Regions from separate parts of the Streptomyces sp. NPDC002088 genome, predicted to be linked through region 2. Evidence: riboswitches for the same ligand, from Rfam matches in the RefSeq annotation. Region 2 holds a riboswitch; the other holds the start of a gene.
The links. Region 2 has a riboswitch for cobalamin ahead of nicT (Nickel transporter NicT). Riboswitches for the same ligand answer to the same signal wherever they lie in the genome.
Positions count from the first base shown of each region.

Region 1: linked by a shared signal. The riboswitch ahead of ABT114_RS34355 (cobalamin biosynthesis protein) and the one ahead of nicT (Nickel transporter NicT) in region 2 are both predicted to bind cobalamin.

Region 1 covers NZ_JBEOXO010000020.1:122,313-129,721, reverse strand. Annotated here, with positions in the region: gene ABT114_RS34385 (hypothetical protein) at 1-501, opposite strand, end outside; gene ABT114_RS34380 (alpha/beta hydrolase) at 671-1,798, opposite strand; gene ABT114_RS34375 (class II aldolase/adducin family protein) at 1,895-2,647, opposite strand; gene ABT114_RS34370 (lysozyme) at 2,844-3,593, shown strand; gene ABT114_RS34365 (inorganic phosphate transporter) at 3,737-5,002, shown strand; gene ABT114_RS34360 (hypothetical protein) at 5,037-5,258, shown strand; cobalamin riboswitch at 5,413-5,552, shown strand; gene ABT114_RS34355 (cobalamin biosynthesis protein) at 5,657-6,601, shown strand; gene ABT114_RS34350 (cobyric acid synthase) at 6,598-7,409, shown strand, end outside.
Region 2 covers NZ_JBEOXO010000002.1:383,319-390,727, forward strand. Annotated here, with positions in the region: gene ABT114_RS05485 (DUF6445 family protein) at 1-65, opposite strand, end outside; gene ABT114_RS05490 (DUF4142 domain-containing protein) at 349-1,044, shown strand; gene ABT114_RS05495 (glycoside hydrolase family 13 protein) at 1,057-2,715, opposite strand; gene ABT114_RS05500 (ArsR/SmtB family transcription factor) at 2,857-3,216, opposite strand; cobalamin riboswitch at 3,297-3,479, shown strand; gene nicT (Nickel transporter NicT) at 3,509-4,636, shown strand; gene ABT114_RS05510 (nucleoside hydrolase) at 4,682-5,647, opposite strand; partial or broken gene thrS (threonine--tRNA ligase) at 5,694-6,917, opposite strand; gene ABT114_RS05520 (hypothetical protein) at 7,231-7,409, shown strand, end outside.

The DNA of each region.
Region 1 (7,409 bases), on a different contig from region 2:
GGCGACGGTCGCGGGCTCGTGCTCCGCGGGTTCCGGGGAGGCGAGCGACCAGGCGTCGAAGAGGGCGACCCAGCCGCGCAGTACGGCGCTGTCGTCGCGGTTCCAGGCGCGCAGCCGCCAGCCGGGGCGGGCGCTGTCGCCGTGCACCTCGACGAGGCCGGCGAGGCGGGCGGTGTCCCAGTCGGCGCGGACCTGAGCCGGGGTCAGGCCGAGATCCAGGGCCGCCTGTTCGGCGGTCGCGTCGGCGAGGGTGGCCTTGCCGTCGGCGGTCGCACCGTCGCGGCCGGGGCCGAGGGCGGCGTCGGCCCAGCGGGCGACGCGGGCGGCCGGGGCCAGACCGGAGCGAGCCATTCTGGCCAGTTCCGCGGGGGCCGGTGTGCCCTCCGGGGGTCGGGGTGCGGGGCGGCGCGAGCGCTGCTGGTTCACAGCTCGGGGGGCGGCGGCCAGGGGTCGGGGGCGGACGAGTCGAAGCCTGGAGTCGCGCGGGATACGGGACGTCACGGGTGCAGTCTTCCGGTTGACCGTCCGAAAACCCAAACGGAATGTCACGGCGGGCGACGGGACTGGCCAACGCACGTGCTCGGGAGAGGGGCTGACAGGTGTGATCAGGCCAGTGGTACGGCATTAAACGGAATCAGGTCGACCGGTCGGTGACCGGTGCTCGGCACGGTCACATCAGGGGGGTCAGAAAACGCCGCAGGGCCTCCTCGTAGGTCGCCGGGTCGGCGTTCCACATGGCGCCGTGCGGGGCGCGCGCGACGGGCTGGAGGGTGACCAGATCGGGCCGGCGGCCGGCGAGGCGGCGGGAGAGGGGCCAGGGGGCCACCTCGTCGCCGGGTCCGTGGAAGATCAGGGTCGGGACCCGGAGCAGGGTGGGGTCGGCGGCCTCGTCGGCCCGGTCGCTGTTCGTGCCCGTGCGGCCCTGCGCGGCGAGGACGGCCAGCGGCAGCAGCGCTTCCGGCGTGTGGCGGGCCGCGGCCAGGGCGCGCAGCGTGGTCTCCCAGTTGAGGACCGGGGAGTCCAGGACGAGCCCCGAGACCCGGTCGCGCAGCCCCGAGTGCGCGGCGGCGCGCAGGGCCATGGTGGCGCCGGTGGACCAGCCGTGCAGGACGACGCGCTCGGCGCCGTAGCGCACCGCGTAGCGGATCGCGGCGTCCAGGTCGCGCCACTCGGTCTCGCCGAGATGGTTCAGGCCGTCCGCCGGGCGGGGTGCGCCGAGGTCACCGCGGTAGGCGAGGGCGAGCACCGGGAAGCGGAGGTCGTGCAGGAACTCCATGATGTTCATCGGGTGTTCCCGAGTGGTCCCGAGGCCGTGGACCGCGATCACCCAGGTGTCGCGGGCGCCGGGGACGAACCACGCCGGGAGGGAACCGAGTTCACCCGGGACGTCGACGTCGGCGTGGTCGAGGCCGAGGGCGGCACTCGGGTTGCCGATGTGCACGTTCGGGGTGAGCCACACCTTGTCGTGCTGCCGCAGCGTGCCGTGGGTGACGCGTTCCAGGCGGCGTACGACCGTATCGGCGGAGTGCGGGGCGGCGTCCAGGACGGCGCCGACCACGGCGTGGGAGCCGTCGCCCGCGAGGCCGTAGACGCCGGGCCGCAGGGAGGCCAGGTCCCTGGTCAGCGTGATCTGCCCCGCGGCCGTGCCGTGCACGGTGAGCCGGGGTTCGGTGGGCAGGGGCCTGCCGGGCGGCGCCTTGAGGGCGGCGTCGCTGGCGAGTCGGCCCGCGGCCACGGCGGCGGCACCGGCCCCTATCACTGCGGTGACGGCAGCGGCCGTCGCTTTGGCAGGGCGCACGAGTCCAGTGTCGTGGCGGACCGGGCGACCGGCCAGTGGGAGGCGGGGGCGGGGTGACGTGAGGAGGCGCGGGAGGGGGGTAGTGCGGGAGCGGGTTCAGCCCCGCTGCCCGTACCCCCGCAGCCGTTCCCCCGCCTCCGCCACCTGCTCGGCCGACAGCAGGTTCGGCGTCAGGCCCGGCACCGAGGACGCCGTCAGCCACAGCCGGCACATCCACTCCAGCTGGGCCGTGCGGTCGTAGGCCTGGTCGAGGGTGGCGCCGTAGGTGAGGGTGCCGTGGTTCTGGAGGAGGCAGCCGGTGCGGTCGGCAAGGGCGTGGCGCACGTTCTCGGCCAACTGCTCGGTGCCGTATGTCGCATAAGGGGCGACCCGGACGGGTCCGCCGAGGGCGCCGGCCATGTAGTGGATCGTCGGCAGCTCGGGGACGAGTGTGGAGACGGCCGTGGCGTGCACGGCGTGGGTGTGCACGACGGCGCGGGCGTCGGTGGTGCGGTAGACGGTGAGATGCATGGGCAGCTCGCTGGTCGGGGCGAGGGTGCCGAGCACCTGCCGGCCGTCGAGGTCGACACCGGTCACGTCGTCCGGCGTCAGCCGGTCGTACGGCACGCCCGACGGTGTGACCAGCACGGTGTCCCCGACGCGCACCGAGACATTGCCGGAGGTGCCGACGACCAGCCCCTCGGACACGGTCCGGCGGGCCGTCGCGACCAGGGCGTCCCAGGCGCGCGCCTCCTCCGCACGCACACTGCTCCCCCGCGACTCCGCCACGCCTCCGGCACCCTCCCGCACAACCTGTGCGCCGTCCCGGACGCCCCGTCCGCCCCGCTCGTCGCGCCGCTGCTCAGCCATGCCGCGATCCTGCCAGGCGCGGCCGCGGCGCGCCGCGGGGCCGGGGCACTGTAGGGCGGAAGCCGCAGCTCCGTAAGGGCGCATATATGTATAGATGCCTTTCTCGAGCCCCTTGGCCGGAGATCGACGAGCATGCACCGGTCCTCCAGTAGCCTCTGGGGGATTTGTCGTGCACGCAGCCATTCCGGGGGGAAACATGGCCCGTGATCGCAAACCGTCCCGCCACCGTGCCGGCGTGATCGCCGCATCGGTGGCGGCTCTCACGCTCGGGGGGACCGCGCTCACCGAGCTGCCGGCCTCGGCGGCGAGCCCGCCCAAGGGACACGATGTCTCGTCGCACCAGAAGAACGTCGACTGGCAGAAGGCGAAGGCGAAGGGAGCCACGTTCGTCTACGTCAAGGCGACCGAGTCCACCACCTACCGCAACCCCTACTTCAACCAGCAGTACAACGGCTCACGCAACGCGGGCCTGATCCGCGGGGCGTACCACTTCGCGCTGCCGGACAAGTCGTCGGGCAAGACGCAGGCGGCGTACTTCGTGCGCAACGGCGGCAGCTGGACCTCGGACGGCAGAACGCTGCCGCCCGCGCTCGACATCGAGTACAACCCGTACGACGGCAAGCACAAGTGCTACGGCCTGAGCAAGGCGAAGATGGTCGCCTGGATCTGGTCGTTCAGCGACGAGGTGAAGCGGCTCACCGGCCGTCGTCCGGTGATCTACACGACCACCCACTGGTGGAACACCTGCACCGGCAGCAGCCGCGCCTTTGCCTCCAGTCACGCGCTGTGGATCGCCCGCCACGATTCGGCAGAAGCGGGATCACTGCCGGCCGGGTGGTCGTACTGGACCTTCTGGCAGTACGACAACAGCGGCAGCCTGCCGGGTGACCAGAATCTCTTCAACGGCTCGGCGAGCAGCCTGAAATCGTTCGCCCGGAGCTACTAGCCGTGCGGCATCTGGGCCGCCGTCTCCGAACGGAGCGGCGGCCCCCCGTTTGTGACACCCCAACGCCCGCCCCAGTTCACCTTCCGTTCACCCAGGTTACTTACCTTCATCCAGCCAATGACTTCGAACGATTGCCTGGGTAAATGGAAGGCTTCTCGCTGATCCTCGCGATTGTGGTCGTAACCGCACTCGCGTTTGATTTCACGAACGGTTTCCACGACACCGCCAACGCGATGGCCACGACCATCTCGACCGGTGCGCTCAAGCCCAAGGTCGCGGTGGTCATGTCCGCCACGCTCAACCTTGTGGGCGCTTTCCTCTCCGTGGAGGTCGCCAACACGATCTCCAAGGGTCTCGTCGACGAGACCGGCATCCGTCCCGAGGTCATCTTCGCCGCCCTGGTCGGCGCGATCCTCTGGAACCTGGTGACCTGGCTGGTGGGCCTGCCCTCCAGTTCCTCGCACGCCCTGATGGGCGGTCTGATCGGCGCCACCATCGCCTCGGCGGGCACGGGCGCGGTCCACGGCGACGCGCTCGTCACCAAGGTCATGATCCCGGCCGTCGCGGCCCCGATCGTCGCGGGTGTCGCCGCGCTGCTCGCCACCCGCCTGTCGTACACGCTGGGCAAGAAGGCCGACGGCAAGGCCGCCACGAAGGGCTACCGCGCGGGCCAGATCGCCTCGGCGGGCCTGGTCTCGCTGGCCCACGGCACCAACGACGCGCAGAAGACGATGGGCATCATCACCCTCGCCCTGGTCGCCGGCGGCGCCGTCGCGCCCGACTCCGACCCGCCCACCTGGGTCATCCTCTCCGCCGGTCTGGCCATCGCGCTCGGCACCTACCTCGGCGGCTGGCGCATCATCCGCACCATGGGCAGCGGCCTGACCGATCTCCAGCCGCAGCAGGGCTTCGCCGCCCAGACCAGCGCCGCGACGGTCATCCTGGCCTCCTCCCACCTCGGCTTCTCCCTCTCCACCACCCACGCGGTCTCCGGCTCGGTGATGGGCGCGGGCCTCGGCCGCAAGGGCGGCGTCGTGCGCTGGTCCACCGCGACCCGCATGCTCGTCGCCTGGGTCCTGACCCTGCCGGCCGCCGCCGTGGTCGGTGCCCTCGCCGAGTCCGTGACGGACCTCGGCGACTGGGGCACGGCGGTCGTCGCCGTCTTCCTGATCGCCTCCAGCGCCGCGATCTGGAAGCTCTCCCGGCGCGAGGTCGTCGACCACAGCAACGTCAACGACACGGAGGAGCCGGACGGCGTCGTGACCACGGCGATCGCCGCGGTGACCCCGCCCCCCGCGGGCGTGGTGACCGAGGACCTCACGGCCACGATCCCCGCCCCGGCCACGATCCCCGCCCAGGCCACGGCCCCCACCGCCGAGCCGGTGTCCCCGCCGGCCGCCGCCGTCTGAGCCCCGCGCACCCGGTTAAGAAGGAAGCATCACCATGAACATCGACTGGGCAACCCTGGGTTCCGTGTTCGGCGTCAGCCTCGTGGTCACCGTGGCTCTCGTGACCCTGTTCACCCTCGGCATCATGGGCCTCTCGCGCCAGGAGCGGGCCTCCGCTCAGGGTGGGTCCGCCGCGCTGGCGGTGACGGGCGCGTACGCGTGCTTCGCGGCCTGCGCGGCCGCGGTGGGCTACGGGATCTACCTGATCGTCGCCTGACTCCCAGGCACACCGTTCGTCGAGTCGAGGGCGGGAGGCACCCACGGGTTCCTCCCGCCCTCCGCTTTGCCCAACCGGCTTCACACAGCTGTCACCTGCCGCGCGTGTGGGCCTTCACACACTCCTCCACCCCAGGTCAACAGCAAGTTGACGGCCCTTCCGGGCCCGTGGTGGACTGCCGGAGCCATCTACGGCGGCAGGAGAGGAAGCCGGTGCGAATCCGGCGCGGTCCCGCCACTGTCACCGGGGTAGTAAGCCCCGGGAGCCAGGAACTCTCACCGCCGGTCTCATCGAACCAGGGCGCGGACACCCTGAGTGAGGACATGTCGCCATGCTCGGCTGCCGATTGAGCTTCAGCACCAGGTCTCTGCCCGGTCCCGCCGCGATCGGCTGAGCGGATGCGTGCCGATCGCGTCTTCGCGTACGGCGCCACGGCCGGCCTCCTCGGCGACCTGCTCCTCGGCGATCCGCGCCGTGGGCATCCGGTCGCCGCGTTCGGGCGGGCGGCCGGGGCCGTGGAGCGGGTGTTGTGGCGGGACCACCGGGGCCGGGGCGCGCTGCACACCGTGGTGTGCGCCGGCGGCGCCGTGGCGCTCGGCGCCACGGCCGCCCGCGCCGTACGTACCTCCACCGCCGCCTCCGTCGCCCTCACCGCCGCCGCCACCTGGGCCGTCGTCGGGGGGACCTCACTCGCCCGGGAGGCCCGGGCCGTCGGGCGTGCCCTGGAAGCCGGGGACGTCGAGGGTGCCCGCGCCCGGCTGCCGCATCTGTGCGGGCGGGATCCGCAGGCTCTCGACGCCGACGGGATCGCCCGGGCCGTCGTCGAGTCGGTCGCCGAGAACACCTCCGACGCCGTCGTCGGCGCCCTGGTGTGGGGAGCCGTCGGGGGCGTGCCGGGGCTGCTCGGGTTCCGGGCCGTGAACACCCTCGACGCCATGGTCGGCCACAGGTCGCCCCGCTACCTGCGCTACGGGTGGGCGTCCGCCCGGCTCGACGACGTCGCCGGATGGCCGGGGGCCCGCCTCACCGCCGTACTCGCGGCCGTGGCCGGAGACGATCCGCGGGGGGCCGTACGGGCCTGGCGGGCCGACGCGGCCAGGCATCCGAGTCCCAACGCCGGTCCCGTGGAGGCCTCGTTCGCGGGAGCCCTCGGCGTGCGGCTCGGCGGGACCCTCTCCTACGCCGGGCGGGTCGAGCACCGGCCCGTGCTCAACGGCGGTGAGGGACGCGCCGTCCGGGTCGCGGACATCGACCGGGCCGTACGGCTCTCCCGTCGCGTCGGCTGGCTCGCGCTCGGCGTCAGTGCCGCCGCGGGACTCCTTATGAAGGGGCGTACGTCATGAGCGGTGGTCTCCTGGTCGCCGGCACCACCTCCGACGCCGGCAAGAGCGTCGTCACCGCGGGAATCTGCCGGTGGCTGGTGCGGCAGGGCGTCAAGGTCGCGCCGTTCAAGGCGCAGAACATGTCCCTGAATTCCTTCGTCACCCGCGAGGGCGCCGAGATCGGGCGCGCGCAGGCCATGCAGGCGCAGGCCGCGCGCGTCGAGCCGACCGCGCTGATGAACCCCGTGCTGCTCAAGCCCGGGAGCGACCGGAGCAGCCAGGTCGTCCTCATGGGGAAGCCCGTGGGCGAGATGACCGCGCGCGGCTACCACGGTGGGCGCCAGCAGGCGCTCCTCGGAACCGTGCTCGACTGCCTCGCCGAGTTGCGGGGCACGTATGACGCGGTGATCTGTGAGGGGGCGGGCAGCCCGGCCGAGATCAACCTTCGCCGCACCGACATCGTGAACATGGGCATCGCCCGCAATGCGCGGCTACCGGTCCTGGTCGTCGGCGACATCGACCGCGGGGGCGTGTTCGCGTCCTTCTTCGGGACCGTCGCGCTGCTGTCGCCCGAGGACCAGGAGTTCGTCGCCGGGTTCCTCGTCAACAAGTTCCGCGGCGACGTGTCGCTGCTGGAACCCGGGCTCGACATGCTGCACGGCCTCACCGGGCGACGGGCCTACGGCGTCCTGCCCTTCCAACACGGGCTCGGGATCGACGAGGAGGACGGGCTGAGGGTCTCCCTGCGGGGAGCCGTCCGGGAGTCCACGGTCTCCTCCCCCGTCGGCGAGGACATCCTGCGGGTCGCCGTCTGCGCGATCCCGCTCAT
Region 2 (7,409 bases):
TTGGTGGGCTTGCGGTAGGGGAGGACGGGAAGCGCGGTGGGGACGCGCCGGGGCTGTGGGGGCATGGGGCCGAATGTAGGTCCGGGGTTCGCCAGGACTCTCCCGCGAACTGGTCTGGACTCGGCCGCGAGCCGGTCAACGTTTCGTCAACGGCGGCTGCCCGGCGAATCGTTCGAGCTGCCGCGACGGCGGCTTTGCCATTTCTTTACCGAACCTAGAGGTGGGATCCACCCCCGCGTCCGTATTCCAGTGCGTCCGACCCGCTCCCCGCCCTGCCGGTGGGGCGGTATCCCCGACCGGGCAGGAGGCACGGTGCGCTTTTCGCGGAACGCGATGGGAACCATCTTCGTGGGCGGTGCCCTGAGCCTGACACTCGCCGCACTGGCATACCCCTCGATGCTGGGGCTCAGCACCGTGTCGAGCTCGTCCTCGCGCGTCATCGCCCAGACCCAGTGGGGGCCGCTGACGGAGGCGGACCGGGACTTCGTGGTCAAGGTGCGCGCGGCCGGCCTGTGGGAGTACCCGGTCGGTCAGATCGGCTTGCAGAAGGGCCAGTCGAAGGGGGTCCTCACGGCGAGTCAGCACCTGATCGACGGGCACGCGGCACTGGACACCACCTGCCGGAAGATCGCCCCGATGCTGAACATCGCGCTTCCCAACGTGGCGAGCCCGCAGCAGCAGGGTTTCGTCAACCAGCTGAACGCGGACAGCGGCAAGCAGTTCGACTCCGACTTCGCCAACATCCTGCGCATCACGCACGGCTCGATCTTCAACACGGTCGCCAAGATCCGGTCCACGACCAAGAACACGCTGGTGCGCGCCCTGGCCGACCAGGCCAACGACACGGTCCTGGACCACATCACGGTCATGGAGAAGACCGGCCTGGTCGACTTCGACCAGGCCCTCTTCCAGCAGACCACCCCGCCGAAGCTGCCCGCCTCGGACGTCACCCCGCCGCCCCCGGTCGCGGGTCAGCCGGAGGTGGTCCTCACGCCGCCGCCGAATGCCACCTCCAGCCCGGTCGCCCTGCCGACGGGAGGGTGAGTTCTCTGGCGACTACGCGAGCCAGACGGTCGTGTCCGGTCCCAGCGACCGCCCGTCGCCGTCCAGCGGTGCGCTGCTGAGCAGCGCCTCCCCGGGCGGCAGCACAACCGGTGCGTCCGTCAGGTTGGTGACGCACCGCCAGCCGCCGGAGCGCGCGAAGGCCAGCACCCCGGCCGGGGTGTCCTCCGCCCAGGTCAGGCCCTCGCCCTCCAGCAGCTTGCGGCGCAGCCGCAGGGCCGTGCGGTACAGCTCCAGGGTCGAGCCCGCCACACCGTCCTGTGCGGCGACGGCGTACGACGCGAAGGACGCCGGCTGCGGCAGCCAGGCGCCACCCGCCCCGAAGCCGTACGACGGCCCCGTCGGCGTCCACGGCAGCGGCACCCTGCATCCGTCGCGGCCCTTGCGGACGTGGCCCGTCTGCTCCCAGATGGGGTCCTGGAGGACCTCGAAGGGCAGGTCGGCGACCTCGGGCAGGCCGAGTTCCTCACCTTGGTAGAGGTACGACGATCCGGGCAGCGCCAGCATCAGCAGGGTCGCCGCCCGGGCCCGCCGCAGCCCGGCGTCCGCGTCGACGGCGGGCGCGTGACCGCCGGACAGCAGCCAGGTGTTCTCGTCCGTGCCCGGCGGGAGCGTCAGCCGGGAGGCGTGCCGTACGACGTCGTGGTTGGACAGCACCCAGGTGGCGGAGGCGCCGGCCGCGCGGGCGGTGGCGAGGGAGTCGGTGATGACCTGGCGCAGCTCGTCGGCGTCCCATCGCGCTTGCAGGTACTCGAAGTTGAAGGCCTGGCCGAGTTCGTCCGGGCGCGCGTACAGCGCGCGGCGGGCGCCCGGCACCCAGGCCTCGGCGACCGCCGTGCGGGGCGGGGAGTAGGCGTCGAAGATCTTGCGCCAGTCGCGGTAGATCTCGTGGACCTCGTCGCGGTCGTAGTACGGATGGCTGCCGGGCGGCACGTGGTCGAGGGCCTCCTCGCCGGTCGCGCCGACGTCGCCGACGTCCCGCAGCGGCTCGGTGAGGTCCTTGGTGAGTGCGTGCGCGACATCGACGCGGAAGCCGTCGACACCGCGGTCGGACCAGAAGCGCAGGGTGGTGCGGAAGTCGGCGCGGACCTCCTCGTGGTCCCAGTTCAGGTCGGGCTGCTCGGGGGCGAAGAGATGCAGGTACCACTGCCCGTCCGGGACGCGTCGCCACGCGCTGCCGCCGAAGACGGACTGCCAGTCGGTGGGCGGCAGTTCGCCGTGCGCACCCCGCCCGTCGCGGAAGACGTACCGATCGCGGGCGGCGGACCCGGGGCCGGAGCGCAGCGCCTCCTCGAACCACGGGTGCCGGCGCGAGGTGTGGTTGGGGACGATGTCGACGATGACCTTCAGGCCCAGCCGGTGCGCCTCGGCGACCATGGCGTCGAAGTCGTCGAGGGTGCCCAGGCGCGGGTCGACGTCCCGGTGGTCGGCGACGTCGTAGCCTCCGTCGGCGAGTTCGGAGGGGTAGAAGGGGCTGAGCCACAGGGCGTCGGCACCGAGGGCGGCGAGGTGGGTCAGGCGCTCGGTGACGCCCCGGATGTCGCCGAGCCCGTCGCCGTCGGCGTCGGCGAAGCTGCGGGGATAGACCTGGTAGACGACGGCCTGGCGCCACCAGTCGGGGTTCCGGGAGGAGAGGTCGGGCAGATCAGGCACGCGGTCTCCTTTGGGACGTGGTCGGGCAACACCGGAAAGCCTGTCCACATTGCCCGGAAGGGGAACGTTTTACGTCGTCCGGAGGGGGCCATTCCCTGCGTGGACGCGTCCGACACCCTCGCCTGCCGGGGCGCCCGTGCGTCATCCCCCGTCCGCGGAACAGTGCTTGAGCAGCGCCCGTACGTCCTCGTCCACCACCCGGTACCGCACGACCCGCCCCTCCTTCTCCCCCTCCACGACGCCGGCCGCCCGCAGCAGCCGAAGTGCCTGCGACACGGCCGGGTCGTTCATGCCGGTCGCGATCGCCAGGTCGGAGACGGCCAGAGGGCCGGTGCGGTGCAGGGCCAACAGCAGGGCGAGGCGTTTGGGGTCGGCGAGCAGGGAGAAGCGGTCGGCCCAGGTGCGGACGTGACCGGGCTCGCCGATGGCGGCGATCGCGTCGCACACCCGGTGGCCGTCGATCGTGCGGCGGTCGGCGCGGTCGGCCGGGACGAGATGCATGGCGCCATCCTCGCAGGCACCACTATGTGATCTTGAATACCTGCGCAGGTATGCAGCTATGCAGGGGACGCCTCGCACCCCTACGGTGGGCGGGCCGTGGTGTTCGGGAAGCCGGTGTGATGCCGGAGCGGCCCTCGCCACTGTGATCGGGGAGTTCCCGTCCCGTCCGGCACCAGCCGGGCCACTGGTCGTACGACCGGGAAGGCAGGGGCGGAAACGTACGACCCGTAAGCCAGGAGACCGGCCACGGCATCTCACGAAGTGATCCACGAGGTGCTGGAGCGTGAACCGGATGACCCTGCCCAACGCTGCCCCCACGGCCGCCGGGACGACGCCGGAGACGTCTGCGACGTCCTTCAAGTGGCGGCGCGAGGACACCGTCAAGACAGCGGGGCTGATGGCGGTGATCGCCGTCCTGCACGTCGTCGCCTTCGGAATCCTCTTCCTCCTCGTCGTGCCGGAGCACTACGAGGTCGGCGCCAAGGCCTTCGGCGTCGGCCTCGGCATCACCGCCTACACCCTCGGCATGCGGCACGCCTTCGATGCCGACCACATCGCCGCGATCGACAACACCACCCGCAAGCTGATGGCCGACGGCAAGCGGCCGGTGTCGGTGGGTTTCTGGTTCGCGCTGGGGCACTCCAGCGTGGTGGTGCTGCTCGCGCTGCTGATCGCGGGCGGCACGCAGCTCGCCGGCCGGGTGATGAACGAGGACTCCAGCACCCACCAGGTCCTCGGCTTCATGGGGACGACGATCTCCGGCACCTTCCTCTATCTCATCGCCGCCCTCAACCTGGTCGCCCTGCTCGGCATCCTGAAGGTCTTCAAGGCGATGCGGGCAGGAACGTACGACGAGAAGGAACTCGAACAGCACCTGGACTCCCGCGGCTTCATGAACCGCATTCTGGGCCGCCTCACCAAGTCCATCTCCCGCCCCGGCCAGATGTACCCCCTCGGTTTCCTCTTCGGCCTCGGCTTCGACACCGCCACCGAGGTCACACTGATGGTGATGGCCGGCTCGGGCGCGGCGGCGGGCCTGCCCTGGTACGCGATCCTGTGCCTGCCGCTCCTCTTCGCCGCGGGCATGAGCCTGTTCGACACCCTCGACGGCACGTTCATGAACTTCGCCTACCAGTGGGCGTTCTCGAACCCCGTCCGCAAGGTGTTCTACAACCTCACCATCACCGGCCTGTCCATCGCCGTCGCCTTCTTCATCGGCACGATCGAACTGGTCGGCGTCCTCCACGAGAAGCTCGACCTGCGCGACGACGTCACCGGCTGGATCGCCGGCCTGAACCTGGACAGCGTCGGCTACGTCATCGTCGGCCTGTTCGTCGTCGTATGGGCGGCGGCGGTGGCGTACTGGCGGCTGGCGAAGGTGGAGGAGCGGTGGGCGGTACGGCCCGCCGACACCAACTGAGCCGGCACCAACCGGCGGAGCCCCCCGTTGTCGTCGGGCTCGCGCTCAGCCCTCCACCGTCGCCAGGTAGAGCTTCACGTACCGCGCCACGTCCACGTCCAACGCCACGTCCACGAGGGCCTGTTCGCGAGCGCTCTCGTGGATCTCGGACTCGCCGGGGCGCGGGCGGCGGTCGACGATCGTCTGGCCTCGGGACGGACCGGGGGCGAGGGAGACCTCGACGGGCAGCAGGTGAGTGCTGATACCGGCCGGGTCGGCGACCGCGCAGACCGCGCCCGCGTCGCCGAGGCCGCCGGCCGGGTCGTCACCGTCGGCGGCGGGGGCGGACGGGCGGCGCGCGAGCAGGTCGCCGGCCAGCCGGGCGCCCGGTTCCGCGCTCGCGCGCAGCCGTCGTACGTCGGCCCCCGGCACGACGACCCGCTGGAACACGTCCAAGCCGTACATGGTGATCGGCACCCCGGCGGTCAGCAGGACCGCCGCCGCCTCCGGGTCGTGCCAGACGTTGAACTCCGCGACCGGCGTGGCGTTGCCCGTGGCCACCGCGCCGCCCATGAACACGATCCGCTCGATGTTGCGGGTCACCTCCGGGTGCGTACGCAGCAGCAGCGCGATGTTCGTCAGGGGTGCCGTCGGGATCAGCGTGACCGGACGCGGTGAGGCGAGGATCTCCCGCCGGAGCAGCGTCACCGCGTCCACGTCGACCGGGGTGCGGGTCGGCGCGGGCAGGCCGAGGTCGCCCATGCCGTCCTCCCCGTGCACGTGCCGTGCCGCGCGGACCGGCTCGATCAGCGGCCGCTCGGCGCCACGGGCCACCGGGATGTCGGGAGCGCCCGCCAGCTCCAGCACGGTCAGGGTGTTGCGGACCACCCCGTCGACGTCCGTGTTCCCCGCCACGCAGGTCACCGCGCGCAGATCGATCGCGGGGTGGCGGACGGCGAACAGCAGGGCCAGGGCGTCGTCGACGCCGGTGTCGCAGTCGATGATCACGGGCACGATCGAACCGTTCGACACGGCGGGCTCCTCTCACCGGGCCTGCGCAGGCCCCACGCGAGCGACCCTACGCATCGTCTCCATCCCACAGCGCGCTGCCCCGGCCCGCCACCCGCGCCACGACCCGCTCCACCAGCTCGGCGCCGGGCAGGGCCCCGATCCGCCGCCCGTCCCGCAGCCGTACGTCCACCAGACCGCCGCCCGCCTCCCGCTCCCCGATCACCGCCACGTACGGCACGAGCCGCGCCGCCCGGATCCGCGCCCCCAGGCTCCCCTCCCCGGCGCACTCGGCGCGCAGCCCGCGCTCGGCGCCCCGCCGTACGAGGTCCCGCGCCGGCGCCTCCTGCGCCTCCGACACCGGCAGGACGACCAGGTGCACGGGCGCGAGCCACGCCGGGAACGCACCGCCGTGCTCCTCGATGAGGTGCGCGACCGCGCGCTCCACGCTCCCGATGACGCTGCGGTGCACCATGACCGGCCGGTGCTTGGCTCCGTCGGCGCCGATGTAGTGCAGGTCGAAGCGTTCGGGCTGGTGGAAGTCGATCTGGACGGTGGAGAGGGTGGCCTCGCGGCCGGCCCGGTCCTCGATCTGCACATCGATCTTGGGCCCGTAGAAGGCGGCCTCGCCCTCGGCCTCCTCGTACGCGAGCCCGGACCCCTCCATGACCTCCCTCAGCAGCGCGGTGGCCCGGCGCCACAGCTCCGGGCCGGCGACGTACTTGCCGCCCGCCCCCGGCAGGGAGAGCCGGTACCGGGAGGCGCGGATGCCCAGGTCGGCGTAGGCCCGGCCGATCAGCTCCAGGGCCGCGCGAGCCTCCTCGACGGCCTGGTCGAGGGTGCAGAAGATGTGCGCGTCGTTGAGATGGATCGCCCGTACCCGGGTCAGCCCGCCCAGCACACCCGACAGCTCGGAGCGGTACATGCCGCCCAACTCGGCCATACGCAGGGGCAGTTCGCGATAGGAGTGCGAGCGTGAGCGGTAGATGAGGGCGTGGTGGGGGCAGAGGCTGGGCCGCAGCACGACCTGCTCCGCGCCCAGCTGCATCGGCGGGAACATGTCGTCGCTGTAGTGGTCCCAGTGCCCGGAGATCTCGTACAGCTCGCGCTTGCCGAGGACCGGCGAGTACACGTGCCGGTAGCCGGCGGCACGCTCGGCCTCGCGGATGTACTCCTCGAGGCCGTACCGGACGATCGCCCCGTCGGGCAGCCAGTACGGCAGCCCCGACCCCATCAGCGGATCGGTGTCGAACAGTTCGAGCTCGCGGCCGAGACGTCGGTGGTCGTGCATGGTGGGCTCCTCTCCTGCCGAGTCCCGTCGGGAGCGAGCACCACACGCCGAAGCCCCGGGGCGCTCACCCCGGGGCTTCGGACATCTACGTCAGCTGTCAGCGCGCCGGGACACGTTCCGGCGTCGTCGTGAGGGACGGGATGGCGCACTGCATGGGATGACCGTAGCGGTGGGGTGGGGAAGGGGCGAACGGTTTTCCGGCGGGGACCGGTGGCCCCACCCCGCTCACCCGTACGGCCCGCCGCGCTGGTGCCCCCGTACCCCTGGTGTTGCCGTGAAAGGACGGACCCTCGACGCACCCCCTGGAGCAACCCCGATGACCCGCGTGCGCACTCTCCTCGCCTCCGCCCTCTCCACCGCCACGCTCCTGACCACCTCTGCCTGCCTGGGCGCCGCCGAGGGAGCCCCCCACGCCCCCATAGTCCCGGCTTCCTCCGCGGCCCCTTCCGCCCACGCCTCCTCCGCGGCCGGCTCCGCCCTCACCGACGCCCAGGC